Regions from separate parts of the Exiguobacterium sp. SH5S4 genome, predicted to be linked through region 1. Evidence: riboswitches for the same ligand, from Rfam matches in the RefSeq annotation. Region 1 holds a riboswitch; the other holds the start of a gene.

Region 1 (7,919 bases):
CATGTATGGCGTCTTCGTCTTCGTGCCATATCCTAACGCAACATGAGTGTCCTCCCTGACCACGTAAGGAGCAAAATCTAAATACGGTGTGAAGACCCCGTCGTCCCCGATTCCAAACTCGATGGACCCGTTGAAACCGGGCGAGATCGTATAAAGACTGTTCATGAACGGTCGAATGGTGAGGTCTTGCCTGTAAGAATGAATCGCTTCTTCCCGTGATAACCTTTCCCGAATTTCTTCTGTCCCGCTTACTACGCTAGGTAGCAACGAGATCTCGCGTGCGGTCTCGTCTTTCAAAAACTCCGGTCTTTCCTCCAGCTTGACCGCCCGATATCCCTCGACATGGTCCGACTTACACAGCGCGTAAACGGCATCACCTTCGACGAACGATGCCTCATTGAAGGCGTATGTTTCAGTATCGGGCTCAGTGAACGGCATTCGGCTTGCAAACGTCACGCCAAGCAAGGATAGATGGTCCTCCTCGATATCGTTGAGTAACTCGCCTTGTTCACAATAGGTCAACATGTCCTTGGCCTTGATTGCCTGCACTTCAAGGTCATGTGTGATGTGCTCTGCCGTCCAATGGGCCTCGACAACATCATATCGGACTACTTCTTGGTCCCGGGCGCACCCTGCGGCCAAAACGAATAGCGATAGACCGATTCCTAATCCGAACTTTTTCATCAGTTCACCTCAATTCTTCGGTGTCTTCTTCAAGTCGGGGAAGTAGGACAAGAACGTCTCCGCCCCTTCGCTCGTCAGTTTGTACGTTTCGCCGGTCAGTTTATCCGTCAAGAAGATGTCTATCTTTTTTGAGCGCTGTTTATACGTCACTTCAAACTCTTGGCCTTTCAGCCCATCGAGAATCGTCAACTGATGATACTCGCCCGCATCCCCACTGCGATTGACCGATTCTGCCGCGTCTATGGTGTCGATCAAGTCGGTCATGTCGGTCCCGGCCGCCTTGAGGACATCCGGATAAGCAAGAGGCTGTTCATGGCTGAACGGTTTCTTATGTAAATAGACGAACGGTTCATCAGATTGCCACATAGACTGCATGTCGGTATGCTCCTGCTGAAGATCACGTTCTTCTTCCGTGATGAACGTCTCTTCCCGATACGTGATCGTCACCGTGTCGGTGATCGGCGCTCCGTCTTTCATGTACGTGAACGTAAAGATCGGGTAGCTCTTGCCGGACTCAAGTACTTGTTCGGTGAGCGGAATCCGTTCAATTTTTAATGATTCATATCTCGGGGCCGCCTCGGTCGCGTCAAACGTGACTTCAATCGGTTGAGACGAGAAAGAACCGTTCTGATGCCCCATCAACACGTACGGAAGCTTCTCTTCTGGACTGAAGGCCATCATCATTTGGACGTCACCCATCGACGACGTCGCCGGTTCGAACGTATTGATCGGGAACAGCGTCGGCCAACCTTCGACAGCGATCTCCATCTCCCCATACAGCGCCTGTGAGAAGCTGAATAACGAATCTGGAAACAATTCAAGTTCATGGTCATATCCGCTCTTTACCTCTGATTGAAGGAACATCGCTCCGTCCGAGGCTTTCGTCTGTAACACGGCAGGAGCACGGCCGATCGAAGTTCCTGTCGACGCGCTTATCTCTTCTGGGAAAGACGGAATCACTTCCGCTTGGAGACGATGAGAGACCATATCGCGGCAAATTGCATAAGATTTATCCCCTTTGACGTATGTCACACTTTTGAACATGTAATCTTCCCCTGAGTTCGTCAAAGGGGGCCGGCTCGCCACGACCGTGTCGAAGACCGTTAACTCCCCGTCTAGCGACGTCGTCAAGTCACCCGTGCACGCCGCTAACGTCTCATCGATATCGGTGACCGGCTCTGCCTCAAGCGAATATTTATTCACGGTCCAATGGTGATCGATATAATCCAATTTCAACGCGCTCGTCTCGTCTTTTCCGCATCCGGAAAGTAAAACCGCGCTCAACAGCATCCATTTGACAGATTGTTTCAACGTTTCCGCCCCTCGTCTTCTTGATGACCCAATTTTACCATTATCTTACTTATTAAAGAACATAAAAAAACCCGTCCACTTACTTGGACGGGTTCGACGCTTCGATTAGATGCTGTTATCGATGGCGCGTGTCAGTCTCGTCTCGACATCCAGTGCGATGGACTGGAGCGACTCGTCCTCGATCAATTCGATCAGTTTCGTCGGTTTCGGCATCCCGACGTGGGTCGCCCCGTCTTTTGTGAAGACGGCGAGCTTGCAGGGCAGGAAGTAGCCACCCTCCCGGTGCGCCGTGATGACTTTCTTGGCCTCTTTCGGGTTGCACACTTCGAGGATATGATAGTCCCCGTCGATGGCTTCCCCTTTCTCTTTGAGCGTATCACTCAAGTCGAAATCCCACAGCACGCCGAACGCTTCGTCCTTGAGCGTCGCTTTCAACTTCTCGACCACTGCTTCGACCGACTGATCCGTCTTCACCGTATAATCAAACATATAAGCCCCTCCTTGTTTGTTGTCTCTCTCGTCATGTACCCGAACTAGTCTGAAACAAATCGTATCGTCGTTTTGAAAAAGTATATGTGATTTGAAACATATTCCGCGTTCGACTCGTAGTAATGAGAGAAAATAAAAGAGTCCATACTTACGCAAAGGAGAAGTGGTTGTCGTGACGGTCACCGTATTCACGCATACAAGCTGCAGTTCTTCCCGCAAGACGCTCGATTGGTTACGCGAACAGAATATCCCGTTCATCGAGAAGAAATTGACCGACCAAGGAATGTCGTTCACCGAGTTCAAGGAGATGCTCCGGCTCACCGAAAACGGGACGACCGATCTCTTGTCTGTCCAAAAAAGTGTCTACAAACAAGCGGCCGACCAGCTCGACGAGATGTCGCTCCGCGAACTGTACAGTTTTGTCGCGACGCATCCACAGATCTTGAAGAGTCCGATCGTCGTCGATGACAACCGGATCCAGATCGGGTTCAGCGAGAAAGAAATCCGGACGTTCATCCCGCGGCATAACCGGATCGCCGACTTGAAACGACTATTAGACAAACAGTAAGAGCGCCGCAAATTTTGCGACGCTCTTTTGTCAGGCTTTCTTTAGTCGGGCCGCCAAACGGTTGCCGAATGATTGGATCGACTGCACGAGCAGGATCAAGACGAAGATCGTCACGTACATGACTTCCGGCTCGAACCGGAGATGCCCGTACTGATAGGCGATATCGCCGAGTCCACCCGCACCGACGAGACCCGCCATCGCCGTCGCACCGATCAGACCGATCGTCGCGATCGTCAGAACGAGCACGATTGACGACCGCGCCTCACGGATCAATACGTACCAGATGATCTTACGCGTCGAGATGCCCATCGCCTCGTACGCCTCGACGACGCCGCGATCGACTTCGAGCAGTGCCGACTCCATCAAACGGGCGATGTATGGCGCCGTGAAGACGATGAGCGGCAACAGCACGCCTTGGACGCCGATCGTCGTCCCCATGATGAAACGGGTGAACGGCAAGATGAAGAATAGCAGAATGATGAACGGGATCGAGCGGACGACGTTGATCACGCTCGACAATGCCCCGTAAAAGTAACGGTTCGCGAGCCGGCCATTCGGCCGCGTCAAGACGAGGAGCGTCCCGAGCGGCAAGCCGATCAGTGTCGAGATGACGAGCGCGACGCTGGTCATCGTCAGCGTCTGGATCGTGCCCGTCCAAATCAAGTCACCCCAATTTTCCCAAAACTGCAGCATGGTTCGTCACCTCCTTCACTTTGACGCCGCTCGCTTCAAGGTAGCGGACGGCTTGGTCGGTCTGTGCCTGGTCCCCGTCGAGATGGACGAGCAAGTTGCCGACGAGACCGCCTTTCAGCTTTTTGATCCCGCCCCCGATGATGTTCGGCAGCAGGCCGAACCGTTTCGTCAGCTCGGCGAGGACGGCCTGTTCGGTCTGGTGACCGATGAACGACAAGTTGACGAGCGTCCCGTGCGAGCTCAACACGTCGACGACTTCTTTCGGCACGTCGAGGTTCGCTTTCAAGAAGCGGCGCGTCGTCGGATGTTGCGGGTCTGAGAAGACGTCGAGGACGTCGCCTTCCTCGACGATCTTGCCGGCGTCGATGACGGCGACCCGGTCACAGATCCGCTCGATGACTTCCATCTCATGGGTGATCAAGAAGATCGTCAGACCGAGCTCGCGGTTGATCTCGAGCAACAGATCGAGGATTGACTCGGTCGTCTCCGGGTCGAGCGCGCTCGTCGCCTCGTCGCTGAGCAGGATGTCCGGCTCGTGCGCCAACGCCCGGGCGATGGCGACGCGCTGTTTCTGGCCGCCCGAGAGTTGCTCCGGGTAATGTTTACGGTGATCGGTCAGTCCGACGATGTCGAGATACTTGTCGACCCGCTCGCTGATCGAGCGTTTATCGAGTCCTTCTAGGCGGAGCGGGATGGCGACGTTGTCTTCGACGGTCGCCGTCTTCAACAGGTTATAGTGCTGGAAGATCATCCCGATGCGGTGACGGAGCTTCGATAACCCTTTTTTGTCGAGCGTCGTGATGTCTTGCCCTTCGATCTCGACTTGACCTGACGTCGGCCGTTCGAGCAGATTGATCATGCGGATGAGCGTGCTCTTGCCGGCGCCGCTCCGACCGATGATGCCGAAGATCTCGCCCTTTTCAATCGTCAGCGAGACGTCGTCGAGCGCAGTGACGGTCCCTTTGTTTACCGTGAACGTTTTTGAGATCTGTTTGAGTGCGATCATAGTGCCTCCTTAAAACGCTGGGACGATCGAGCCGTTGAACGTCTCTTCGATGAACGTCCGGACCTCGTCCGAGTGGTAGTAAGATTTGAGTGTCTCGACGACTTCATCGTCCTTGTTGTCGGTACGGACGACGACGTAGTTCGGGTACGGGTTGTCGACCGTGTCTTCATGGAACAAGGCGTCCTCATTGATCGATAGGCCGGCACCCATCGCGAAGTTCGTGTTGATGGCCGCGAGCGCGACTTCCGGGAGCTGGGTCGGGAGCTGTGACGCCTCGAGCTCGATGAATTCGAGGTTGAGCGGGTTCTCGGCGATGTCACGTTTCGTCGCCTTGTCCGTCAATCCTTCTTTCAAGGTGATGAGTCCGGCCGTCTCATACAGGCGCAGCGCTCGAAGTTCGTTCGCCGGGTCGTTCGGGACGGCGACTTTATCGCCTTCCTTCAACTCCTTGATGTCCGTCAGCTTATCCGAATAGAGCCCCATCGGGAAAGCGACCGTCTTGAACACGTCGTCGATCTTATAGCCTTTGTCCGACTTCTGCAGCTCGAGGAACGACAGCGTCTGGTAACTGTTCACGTCAAGGCTGCCTTCGTCGAGCGCCGTGTTCGGCGTGTTGTAGTCGTTGAACACTTTGATGTCGAGCTCGAGGCCATCCTCGGCTGCGAGTTCTTTTACTTTCTCGGCGATCTGCTGGTGCGGTCCGCCTGTCACGCCGATCGTGAGGGATTCTGTGCTGAGCGCTTCGCTCGCGTCCGATTGGCCGCACGCCGACAAGGCGATGGCCGCGAGTAGAGATGTTCCTGCGAGTACTGTTTTCTGTTTGATGTTCATGAATGATTCCTCCTCCAAAATAAAAGCCCGCTACTCATAAAGAGTGGCGGGCACGACAAGTCAAAGACAGTCGGACACGCTCATCTCCCAGACGTTTCGTCTGTTGGAATTAGCACCATGATCGTTACGATCTGGTTGCCGGGTTTCATAGGGCCAGTCCCTCCACCACTCTTGATAAGCTATCGGTCTTATTTAATTGTTATCATCTTACTTTTAATCCTTTTATTAGTAAACAGAAAATACTGAATTTTCAAAAATTATTTTCAAATAGTCAATATCGAGCGGGACGGGTGATCGTTGCAATTCAGTCTCGGCCCGGACCGCGTCGACCAGTTGCGGGATGTCGGCCGGAACGAGTCCGAGCGTCTCAAGTGACGTCGGCGCGCCGATCCTGGCGAGCCACGCCTCTAAATACGGGGCGTCAGACGAGCCACGCAACCGTTCTTGGACAAGGAGGCCGAAGCCGACCTTGTCGCCATGTAAGAACGGATGGGTCGACTCGAAGCGGCTGAGCGCGTTGTGGACGGCGTGGGCGACGGCGACGCGTGTCCCGGCGTCACCGAAACCACCGACGGCACCGCCGACGGCGAGGATGTGATCGACCGCGAACCGGGTCTCTGGCCCATACGCGGTGAAACTGGACTCACTCAAGTCGAGTTCGACGAGCCGGCCGCATTGTTCGGCCAAGGCGAGACCGGTATTGACGCCGGCATCAGGCGAACTGTCGCCGCTCAAATAGCGGGCCTCGTAAAACTTGGCGACCGTGTCGATGACGCCGGCTCGGAAGTAGTCGTACGGCGAGTCCGTCACGACCCTCGCGTCGACGATGACCCGCTCGATGACGACGCGGAACACGTCGTAGCGGTCATAGGCACCCTGCTCGTCATAGATGACGCTGAGCGGTGTGAAGGCGGCACAGTTCGAGGCGAGCGTCGGGATGACGATCAGCGGGACACCTTGCCGGTAAGCGACGAGTTTCGCCGTGTCGACGAGCTTGCCCCCACCGACGGCAAGGAGGACATCCACATCCTTCAAACGGAGCCGTTCGACCTCCGCGTCCGTGCATTCGCCACGGAACAGCGATGTCGGATAGGCAGTGATCGCTGGCAGGACGCGCTTGACGACGTCAAAACCGTTCTGCCCGCGCAGCACGTGAGCACGACGGCCAGCGATCAATTCATCGAGCCGCTCGAGCGCATCATCCGCATGGTCGTACTCGAGCACGGCTTGGCGGATCATGCCCGGACCTCTTCATACGTCGCGAACAGTTTCTCGATCCGCTCGACGGCCTCGTCGATCTTCGGCTCGGCGGAGACGAGCCCGAACCGGACGTACCGCTCGCCTTCTGAGCCGAAGAAATAGCCAGGCGTCACGGCGACCCCTGCCTCGTGGAGCAGCTTATGCGAGAACGATTTGGCGTCCCCGTCCGGCACTTTCGCCCAGACGAAGAACGAGCCGCTCGGGGCCGTGATGTCCCATCCGGCCTGACGTAACCCGTCGACGAGCCGGTCGCGGCGGGCCTCATACAACCGTGACAAGTCGTCCCGGAGCGAACGCGGTGACTCGAGCGCGGCGATGGCCGCCTCTTGGATGGCCGAGAACACGCTCACATGGACGTGGTCCTGATACGTGTTGATCGCCTCGATGATGTCGCGGTTGCCGACGGCGAAAGCGACCCGCCAGCCGGACATGTTGAACGCCTTCGACATCGTATACACCTCGATGCCGATGTCTTTCGCTCCCGGCGTCTGCAGGAAGCTCGGCGGGACGTGACCGTCGAAACCGATGCTGCCGTAGGCGAAGTCGTGGACGACCATGAGGTCATGCTTATTCGCGAAACGGACCGTGTCGTCAAAGAACGCGGGCGACGCGACGGCACCGGTCGGATTGCTCGGGTAGTTCAAATACATGAGTCGCGCTCCCTGCGGATCGAGCGTCTCATAATCAGGAAGATAACCGTTCTCTTCCCGGAGGACGAGGTCGTGGACGACCGCGCCGGCGAGACGCGCCCCCGAGATGTAGTCCGGGTAGCCCGGGTTCGGGAGCAACATGCCGTCACCTGGCTCGAGCACACATTGCGGGAGCGTGATGAGTCCCGACTTGCTGCCGATCAAGATGGCCACTTCGGTCTCGGCATCGAGCGCGACGCCGTATTCGGTCTGGTAGAACGTCGCGACCGCTTGCTTCAGGCGCGTCTGTCCCCGGAACGGGCCGTATTGGTGTGTCGCCGGGTCGAGCAGGGCCGTCTGCAACGCCTCGCAGATCGGGGCTGGTGTCGGCAAGTCGGGCGTCCCTTGGCCGAGCCGGATGACGTCGCGGCCTGAACGCTCGAGTGCG
Region 2 (7,919 bases), on a different contig from region 1:
GACGGTCCTGTTAGCCGGGGCGACGTCACTTCCGGAAGTGACGACGAGCGTATCCGCCGTCTTGATCAACAACCCAGATATCGCGATCGGGAACATGCTCGGTTCGAACTTGTTCAACATCTTCATTTTGGCGATGTTCGATCTATTTTATCGTCAAAAGCGGCTGTTCAATGACGCGAGTCGAGACCACCTATATACGGCCAGTCTCGGATTGATGTTGACGCTCGTCACGATGGTCGCGCTTCTGATCCGGATTGATTATACGGTACTAGGAATTGGCATTGACGCGATATTAATTGCCGTCTTGTATGCGATTGGGATTTACTATATCGGGAAGCGGCCTCAAGAGCCGACGGCCGAACGCGAAGTCGAGCAAGAAGTCGGTGCGAGTGTCACTGATACGATTTCAGTGAAACAAGCCGGCGTCGGGTTCGTTATCGCGGCACTCGTCATCATGGCGGCCGGGACGGCGCTGTCGATCACGGGTGACCAGATCGCTGTCGTCACAGGACTCGGCTCAAGCTTCGTCGGTAGTTTCTTGATTGCGGCGTCGACGTCGCTGCCTGAAGCGGTCGCGGTATTCGTCGCCTTGAAACTCGGTAACGTCAACTTGGCGTTCGGCTCGATCCTAGGGAGTAACATCTTCAACATGCTCATCATCGCCATGTCGGACGTATTTTATCAGAACGGGTCGATTTTAGCGGATGTGTCGGCATCACACTTGGTCACGGCCATCGGGATCACGATCCTATCGATTTTGGTCATGTACAGCGTGCTTCGACAAGACGTGACATCGAAAGTCAGATACGCCCTTCCTTCGGTTCTCGTCGTTTTTGTCTACGCCGTTTCTTCCTATCTCATCTTTACCGGATGAATCATCAGCTCGTTGATTTGACGTGATGGCGCAAAGCCATCACGTTTTTTTCTTGTCCCGGTATCACTTTCGTCTGACTGGGGTATAAGAGGAAAGAAGGAGGGGTGGCGATGCAAATGCATGCCGTGGAACGTTTAGACGACTATGTCGTGTTAATACCGGCCTATAACCCTGACCAGGCGCTCGTCACACTGGTCCGGGAGTTGAAAGACAAAGGGTTCGTCCATGTCATCATCGTGAACGACGGTAGTGCCGATACGTGCCGCGTCGTGTTCGATGACGTAAAGGCGGACGTCTCCGCTGTGCTCGAGCATGAACAAAACGCCGGCAAAGGCGCAGCGCTAAAGACCGGGCTCCGTCACATCGTCGACGCATATCCTGAGACGACCGGCGTGATCACCGTCGATGCGGACGGACAACATCTGCCGGCGGACGTCTGTAACCTGTACGATGAAGGGGTGAAGTGGCCGCATCATCTGATCATGGGCTGTCGTGATTTCTCGTCGCCTGCGATTCCGTTCCGGAGCCGGTTCGGCAATCAAATGACGAGATTTGTTATGTTGCTCGGCAGCGGTCTCCGGCTGAACGACACACAGACCGGACTTCGGGCGATTCCGCTCCGCTACGCCAAGCAACTGATTGATATTCCGGGCAACCGCTATGAGTTCGAGATGAACATGTTGACGTTCACGAAACGACTGCAAGTACCGATTCATCAAACACCGATCGAAACGGTATACGTTGACGAGAACGCGTCCTCGCATTTTCGTCCAGTCATCGATTCGATTCTCATTTATCGAATGTTTTTGGCCTATTCTTTATCATCAGTCGCTTCATTCTTAATGGACATCGGCGTTTACGCGTTGTTGATCTTCTTATTGAATCCATGGTTCGAATCAGTCCATGTCATCGTGGCGACGGTTTTGGCGCGCATCGTGTCTTCGTTATTCAATTATTACGTCAACCGGAAAGTCGTCTTCAAATCGAAAGCGAAGCGCTCGATGTTGAAATACTTTGGGTTGGTCGCTGTGCAGATGGCGCTGTCGGCGAGTCTCGTCTACGTGTTGTTCCTTGTGTTTCGGGACGGCGAGGTCATCCTCAAGGTCGCCGTCGACAGCGGATTGTTCGTATTGAGTTACTACGTCCAAAAGAGATGGATCTTCAAACGCTGAAAGGCCCGACAGCTGTCGGGCCTTTCGTCAATAAGCGAGCGTTCCGAGTTTGACCGACGTGTAGCGGTGCAACTCGCGCACGTCGGCGATCCCGGTCTTGACCATCATATCGCGCATGAGCAGGGCGCAGACGCGGGCGTCCTCGGCGGCATCGTGGTGGATGAACGGAACGTTCAAATGCTCGGCCATCGTGTTCAACTTATGGTTCGGTAGCCCCGGATAGAGCTTGCGGGACAACTTGACGGTACAGCCGTATTCAATCGTCGGGAAAGAGAACAAGTCGTACTTGGCGATCGCTTTTCGGAGCGCGCCTATGTCGAACGCGGCGTTATGGGCCATGACGACGTCGACGGCGTTCAGAATCGGGTAGAGCTGTTCAAGCACTTCGGGTAATGCTGGGGCGTCCCAGACGTCGCTCGGGCGAATCCCGTGGACGCGAATATTGCCTTGGTCAAAGTCTTCCTCAGGATTGACGAGCCATTGGTTCGTCTCGACGACTTCACCGTCTGTCAGTAGACTCCAACCGACAGAGCAGATGCTCCGACTGTCGCGATTGGCCGTCTCGACATCGATGGCTAGAATAGAATGTGGCATAAAAGTTCCTCTCTTCTCAAAAAATCTGTACAAAAAAAGTCTAACACAAGGTTAGACGGGAAAGCGATCATGCGGCCGAGAGATGCCGGCACGCCTCGGCGCAGCGCAAGCAAGCTTCAGAGCAACGTTGGCAATGGTCGTACAAGTGACGCCCGCATTCGACGGCACACGTATCACACACTTGCGCACAGAGCGCCGCGATCGGTCTTGTGAACGCCGAGTCGGTTTCGAGCGCGTTCAAGGTGAGCGTGGCGACTTCGGCGCATTCTTTCGTCAACCGGATGCATTCCGAGACCATCAGCAGATCTTCTTCTTGTAAACATTTCGAGAAGCAATGATTGCTCGCTCGGATACAATCGATCACGGCCAAAATCGTCTCTTCGACAGCGGCTCGGTTCATTGGAAGTCCCCCTTAAGATAAATGATGTCTTACAATCATTACCCGGTTCGTGTCGACTTAAACCGAGGCGGGGACACGAAAAAAGTCGGTCCACATCAGTGGACCGACTTAAGGAATGGAGCATAGCGGGCTCGAACCGCTGACCTCCACGCTGCCAGCGTGGCGCTCTCCCAGCTGAGCTAATGCCCCGTTGGAAATTATTATATCATTCTAATAAATGATTTGGCAACAAGAAAAACGAAAGAACTTTGAAAATCATTTTTGAAGTTTATTGGGCGCTAGAGCCGGGAAGAACAGACAGAATGTTATATTAAGAAAGCAGGTGCAACATATGGAGATGATTTTGCTGGCGCTACTGCCCGCACTCATGTGGGGGAGTATCCCGCTTATCGTATCTATTGTCGGCGGCAAGCCGATTCAACAATTGGTCGGCACGACGATCGGCGCGATGGTAATGGCGACTGTCATCGCGCTCGTCTTCAAACCAGAGTTCACGACGCTCGCGATCGTGACTGGTTTCATATCGGGTGTGTTCTGGGCGCTCGGACAATACCTTCAATTCCAGTCATTCCAAATTTTGAGCGTCTCGAAAGCGATGCCAATCAGTACAGGGATGCAGCTTGTCGGGACATCACTGTTCGGGGTCATCGTCCTTGGGGACTGGAAGACGCCGACTGAACTATGGCTCGGCTTCTCGGCCCTCGTCTTGATCATCATCGGGGCCGTCATGACGTCATATCAACAACATAAAGAATCTGACAGCAGTAGTGCTTTGAAAAAAGGGCTACTCGTGCTGCTCGTTTCGAGCATCGGTTACGTGACGTACGCCGTCCTCACCAACTACTTTGAGGTCGATGGCATCACCGCCATCCTACCGCAGTCACTCGGGATGTTCATCGCCGCGCTCTTGTTCAGTCTTCGTGAAAAAGATGTGAAAAAGTTTGATCCGAAGACGTTCAAGAACATCTTCGCCGGGCTTGCCTGGGGGATCGGGAACTTCGGGTTGTTCGTCTCGAGCGGAGAAGTCGGCATCGCCACGTCGTTCGCACTGTCTCAACTGAACGTCGTCGTCGCGACACTCGGTGGCATTTACTTGCTAAAAGAAGAAAAGACGTCGAAAGAACGCGTCTTCGTGTTTATGGGGATCGGTCTGATCGTGGTCGCCGGTTTTATGTTAGGGCTCGCGAAGAGCTAAAAAAACGACGGGTATGAGGCCCGTCGTTGTCAGCTTGTCCACGTCTGGTCGATGAACTCGTCACGGCCAGATTGTTTCCGGTCCGCTTTATAGTGGGCCGGATTTTTTTTATGATAATCTTGATGATAGTCTTCGGCCGGGTAAAAGACGTCAGCCGGTAAGATTTTCGTCACGATCGGTTGTTTGAACTTTCCGCTCGCAGCGAGCGCGTCGCGGCTCTGTTCTGCTTTCACGCGTTGTTCTTCCGTATGATAGAAGATGGCGGGCGCATATTGTTGCCCGCGGTCTTGGAACTGGCCGCCGTCGTCGGTCGGGTCAGTCTGAATCCAATACAGTTCGAGCAAGCGCTCATACGCGAACTGAGACGGATCGAACGTGATCTCGACGACCTCGTAATGACCGCTCGTGCCTGTCTTGACGTCTTTATACGTCGGATTGTCGACGTGTCCGCCCGTATAGCCGGATACGATGCCTTCGATGCCTGGCTGTTCTTCAAACGGTGTCACCATGCACCAAAAACAACCGCCTGCGAATGTAGCTTTTTCCAAAATAAAATCCCCCTCATGTTCATTCCAAAAAAAGCGCCCATGTCATCGACATGAGCGTTTTGTCATATCGTCCAAGGCGATGCCTTGCTGGAAGTAGCACCTTGCCGAAGCAGGTTGCTGTGAAGTCATAGAGCCAGGTCTCTCGTTCACTCAAGATATCGATATGTAGTTGGTGACAGCATCATATCATCTGTCTCGTTTAAACGTCAACGATTTGGTGTGCGCCGAAGTTGAAATAGCGTGGCACCAACAATCAAGATAATGAGGGCGATGGACGCAGGGAATGCCCACGGCAAATCATCCCCGAACAATTGTAGAAAGAACAGGGCGAACACGGACAGTAAAACAAGGATGTAAGAGCGGGACATGGCTACCTCCAATAACGTTTCTTCTAGTGTATCAAGTTGCACATCCAATGGCGATAAAAAGAAGGGGATTCGATGCATTCAGCGAATACCGAATAACATTGCCTATAAGGAGGGAATTGGATGCAAGACTTATTTGAACTAGACATCGAGACCGCACAGTGCGGCTATAAAGAAGGGACGTTCACGGCCCGGGACGTGACGGCCTACTATTTGACACGGATCGCTAGCTTGAACGATAAACTGAAAGCGGTCATCCAAGTGAACCCGGACGCGTTGTTCGAGGCGGAGGCGGCCGACCGTGCCTACCGACGCGGAGACCGGCTGCCACTCCTCGGTATTCCCGTTTTACTCAAGGACAACATCGAGACGGCGGGACTCATGAGGACGACTGCCGGCGCCGTGGCGCTCGAGCATCACTTTGCGGGTCGTGACGCTGAACTCGTCCGCCGCCTCCGTGAGCATGGGGCGGTCATTCTCGGCAAAACCAACTTATCGGAATGGGCCAATTTTTTGACGGAGGACATGCCGAACGGATGGAGCGGGGTCGGTGGCCAGACGCTCAATCCGTATGGTGACAATCTCGACGTCGGCGGTTCGAGCTCTGGCTCGGCGGCTGCCGTTGCGGCGAACTTGACGATGCTCGCCGTCGGCAGCGAGACGAGCGGGTCGATCATCCATCCGAGCGTCCATAACGGCATCGTCGGCATCAAACCGACGGTCGGGCTCATCAGCCGGAGTGGGATTATCCCGATTTCGCGGTCGCAAGATACGGCTGGTCCGATGGCGCGGACGCTCCGCGACGCGGTGCTCGCACTAGAAGCGATGTGCGGGGAAGACGACTCGGACCCGGCGACGACACATCTGCCGGCCGGTCCACCGTACCGGACGTGTCTCGACGAGCGTCAAGCCGTCGGCATGCGCGTCGGTTTCGTGAAGGCGGAACTGTCGGATGAAGAACAGACGCTCTATCAAGAAGCGCTGGCGTTACTCAAAGCGAGCGGGGTCGAGCTCGTCGAAGTCGACCTGCCGTCAAACGACGGACTTGACCAAGGCGACGTCCTCTACCATGAGTTCAAGCTCGGGATTGAGGCGTATTTGGCGACGACAGCGCTCCCATATGAAACGCTCAAGGACTTGATGGACTGGAACAAGCGTCACCCGGAAACGATCCCGCATGGACAAGTTACGTTCGAGAAAGCGAATCAGTTATTAGGGCGTTTGACCGAGTCGAGCTACCTAGAGCGACGCTTAGCCGACGTCCGGCACGCGAAAACGGACGGCCTCGATCGTTTATTGATGGAACAAACGCTTCACGCCCTGGCGTTGCCACACGACTTGAATTACGATATGGCGGCGAAGGCAGGGCACCCGACGGTCACGATCCCATACAAGCTCAAACAGAGCGGGGCACCTTTCGGGCTGTCATTCACGGGTACGAGCTATGCGGAACGAGACCTCATCCGCATCGCCTACGCGTTCGAACGCCACGTGACGCGTCCGATCCCGCCTATGTAAGAACGTTGCACCTGTCGCTCACGTCCGCTACAATGGTACGTATGCGGATTGAAGAAAGGACAGATTACAATGAAATCATCTATATATGGGCTGACATTTGATCAGCTGTCGGACGCTTGCGTATCTTGGGGATACAGTGCCTACCACGCCAGACAAATATGGGACTCGCTTTACATCGACCGTGTCAGACGGCTCGACGAGATCGCGGTTCGTCCCGAAGTGCGCGAACAGCTTGAGGCGAACTATGCGCTGACGACACAAGAACTGTTCGTCAAACAAGAAGCGGGTGACGGCACGGTCAAATTCTTACTTAAACTGCACGACGGGCATTATATCGAAACGGTGCTCATGCGCCATAAGTATGGACGTTCCGTCTGTGTGACGACACAAGTCGGGTGCAACATCGGCTGTAGTTTCTGTGCGAGCGGCCTCTTGAAGAAAACACGCGACTTGACGGCCGGCGAGGTCGTCGAACAGATCATGACCGTCCAACACTATTTAGACGAGGTCGGTGAAGATGACCGCGTCAGCCACATCGTCGTCATGGGAATCGGGGAGCCGTTCGATAACTTTGATAACTTGGTCGACTTCCTCCGTGTCGTCAAAGACGAGCGCGGTCTCGCGATCGCTCCTCGTAAAATCAACGTCTCGACGAGTGGGCTCGCCGACAAGATCTACAAGTTCGCGGACCTTGACCTGCGCATCAACTTGGCCCTCTCGCTGCACGCGCCAAACGATGCGCTGCGGACGAGAATCATGAAGATCAACCGGGCGTTCCCGCTCGATAAACTGATGCCGGCGATCCGTTACTACGTCGAGAAGACGAATAAACGGATCACGTTCGAGTACATCTTGCTCTCGAAAGTGAACGACTTGCCAGAACATGCCGAAGAACTCGCGGCGTTGATCAATGACATCAAAGACAAGTCTTACGTCAACTTGATCCCATACAACCCGGTCAACGAGCACATCCAGTACGAACGGAGTACGACCGAGGACATCATGGCGTTTTACGACGTCTTGAAAAAACGGGGCATCAATACGGGCGTGCGTCTCGAGCACGGGACCGATATCGATGCGGCATGCGGTCAATTACGCAGTAAACAAATGAACGTCGAAGGCGCCAAATAAACGAGCGCTCCGAATCGAAACCGATTCGGAGCGCTTTTATCGTGCCCGGGCGTATAATGCGTCAAACGAGAAATATCTTTAAACATTTTTGTGAATGATGAATAGTCCTTACCCCCTCAGGG

What was found. A riboswitch is a leader RNA that binds a small molecule or an ion and turns the genes downstream of it on or off. The one in region 1 is predicted to bind S-adenosylmethionine.
Region 2: another riboswitch for S-adenosylmethionine. It lies ahead of msrA (peptide-methionine (S)-S-oxide reductase MsrA); the one in region 1 lies ahead of EVJ32_RS14290 (MetQ/NlpA family ABC transporter substrate-binding protein).

Annotation. Positions count from the first base shown of each region.
Region 1 covers NZ_SJUQ01000033.1:4,905-12,823, reverse strand. Annotated here, with positions in the region: gene EVJ32_RS14320 (hypothetical protein) at 1-684, opposite strand, end outside; gene EVJ32_RS14315 (hypothetical protein) at 694-1,995, opposite strand; gene EVJ32_RS14310 (DUF302 domain-containing protein) at 2,101-2,484, opposite strand; gene EVJ32_RS14305 (Spx/MgsR family RNA polymerase-binding regulatory protein) at 2,657-3,052, shown strand; gene EVJ32_RS14300 (methionine ABC transporter permease) at 3,083-3,745, opposite strand; gene EVJ32_RS14295 (methionine ABC transporter ATP-binding protein) at 3,717-4,751, opposite strand; gene EVJ32_RS14290 (MetQ/NlpA family ABC transporter substrate-binding protein) at 4,761-5,582, opposite strand; SAM riboswitch class I at 5,660-5,763, opposite strand; gene EVJ32_RS14285 (iron-containing alcohol dehydrogenase) at 5,808-6,821, opposite strand; gene EVJ32_RS14280 (aminotransferase class I/II-fold pyridoxal phosphate-dependent enzyme) at 6,818-7,919, opposite strand, start outside.
Region 2 covers NZ_SJUQ01000026.1:30,050-37,968, forward strand. Annotated here, with positions in the region: gene EVJ32_RS13180 (sodium:calcium antiporter) at 1-874, shown strand, start outside; gene EVJ32_RS13185 (bifunctional glycosyltransferase family 2/GtrA family protein) at 985-2,046, shown strand; gene EVJ32_RS13190 (3'-5' exonuclease) at 2,074-2,640, opposite strand; gene EVJ32_RS13195 (four-helix bundle copper-binding protein) at 2,708-3,040, opposite strand; tRNA gene EVJ32_RS13200 (tRNA-Ala) at 3,157-3,229, opposite strand; gene EVJ32_RS13205 (GRP family sugar transporter) at 3,372-4,235, shown strand; gene msrA (peptide-methionine (S)-S-oxide reductase MsrA) at 4,265-4,783, opposite strand; SAM riboswitch class I at 4,846-4,945, opposite strand; gene EVJ32_RS16310 (hypothetical protein) at 4,990-5,151, opposite strand; gene EVJ32_RS13215 (amidase family protein) at 5,272-6,666, shown strand; gene rlmN (dual-specificity RNA methyltransferase RlmN) at 6,736-7,797, shown strand.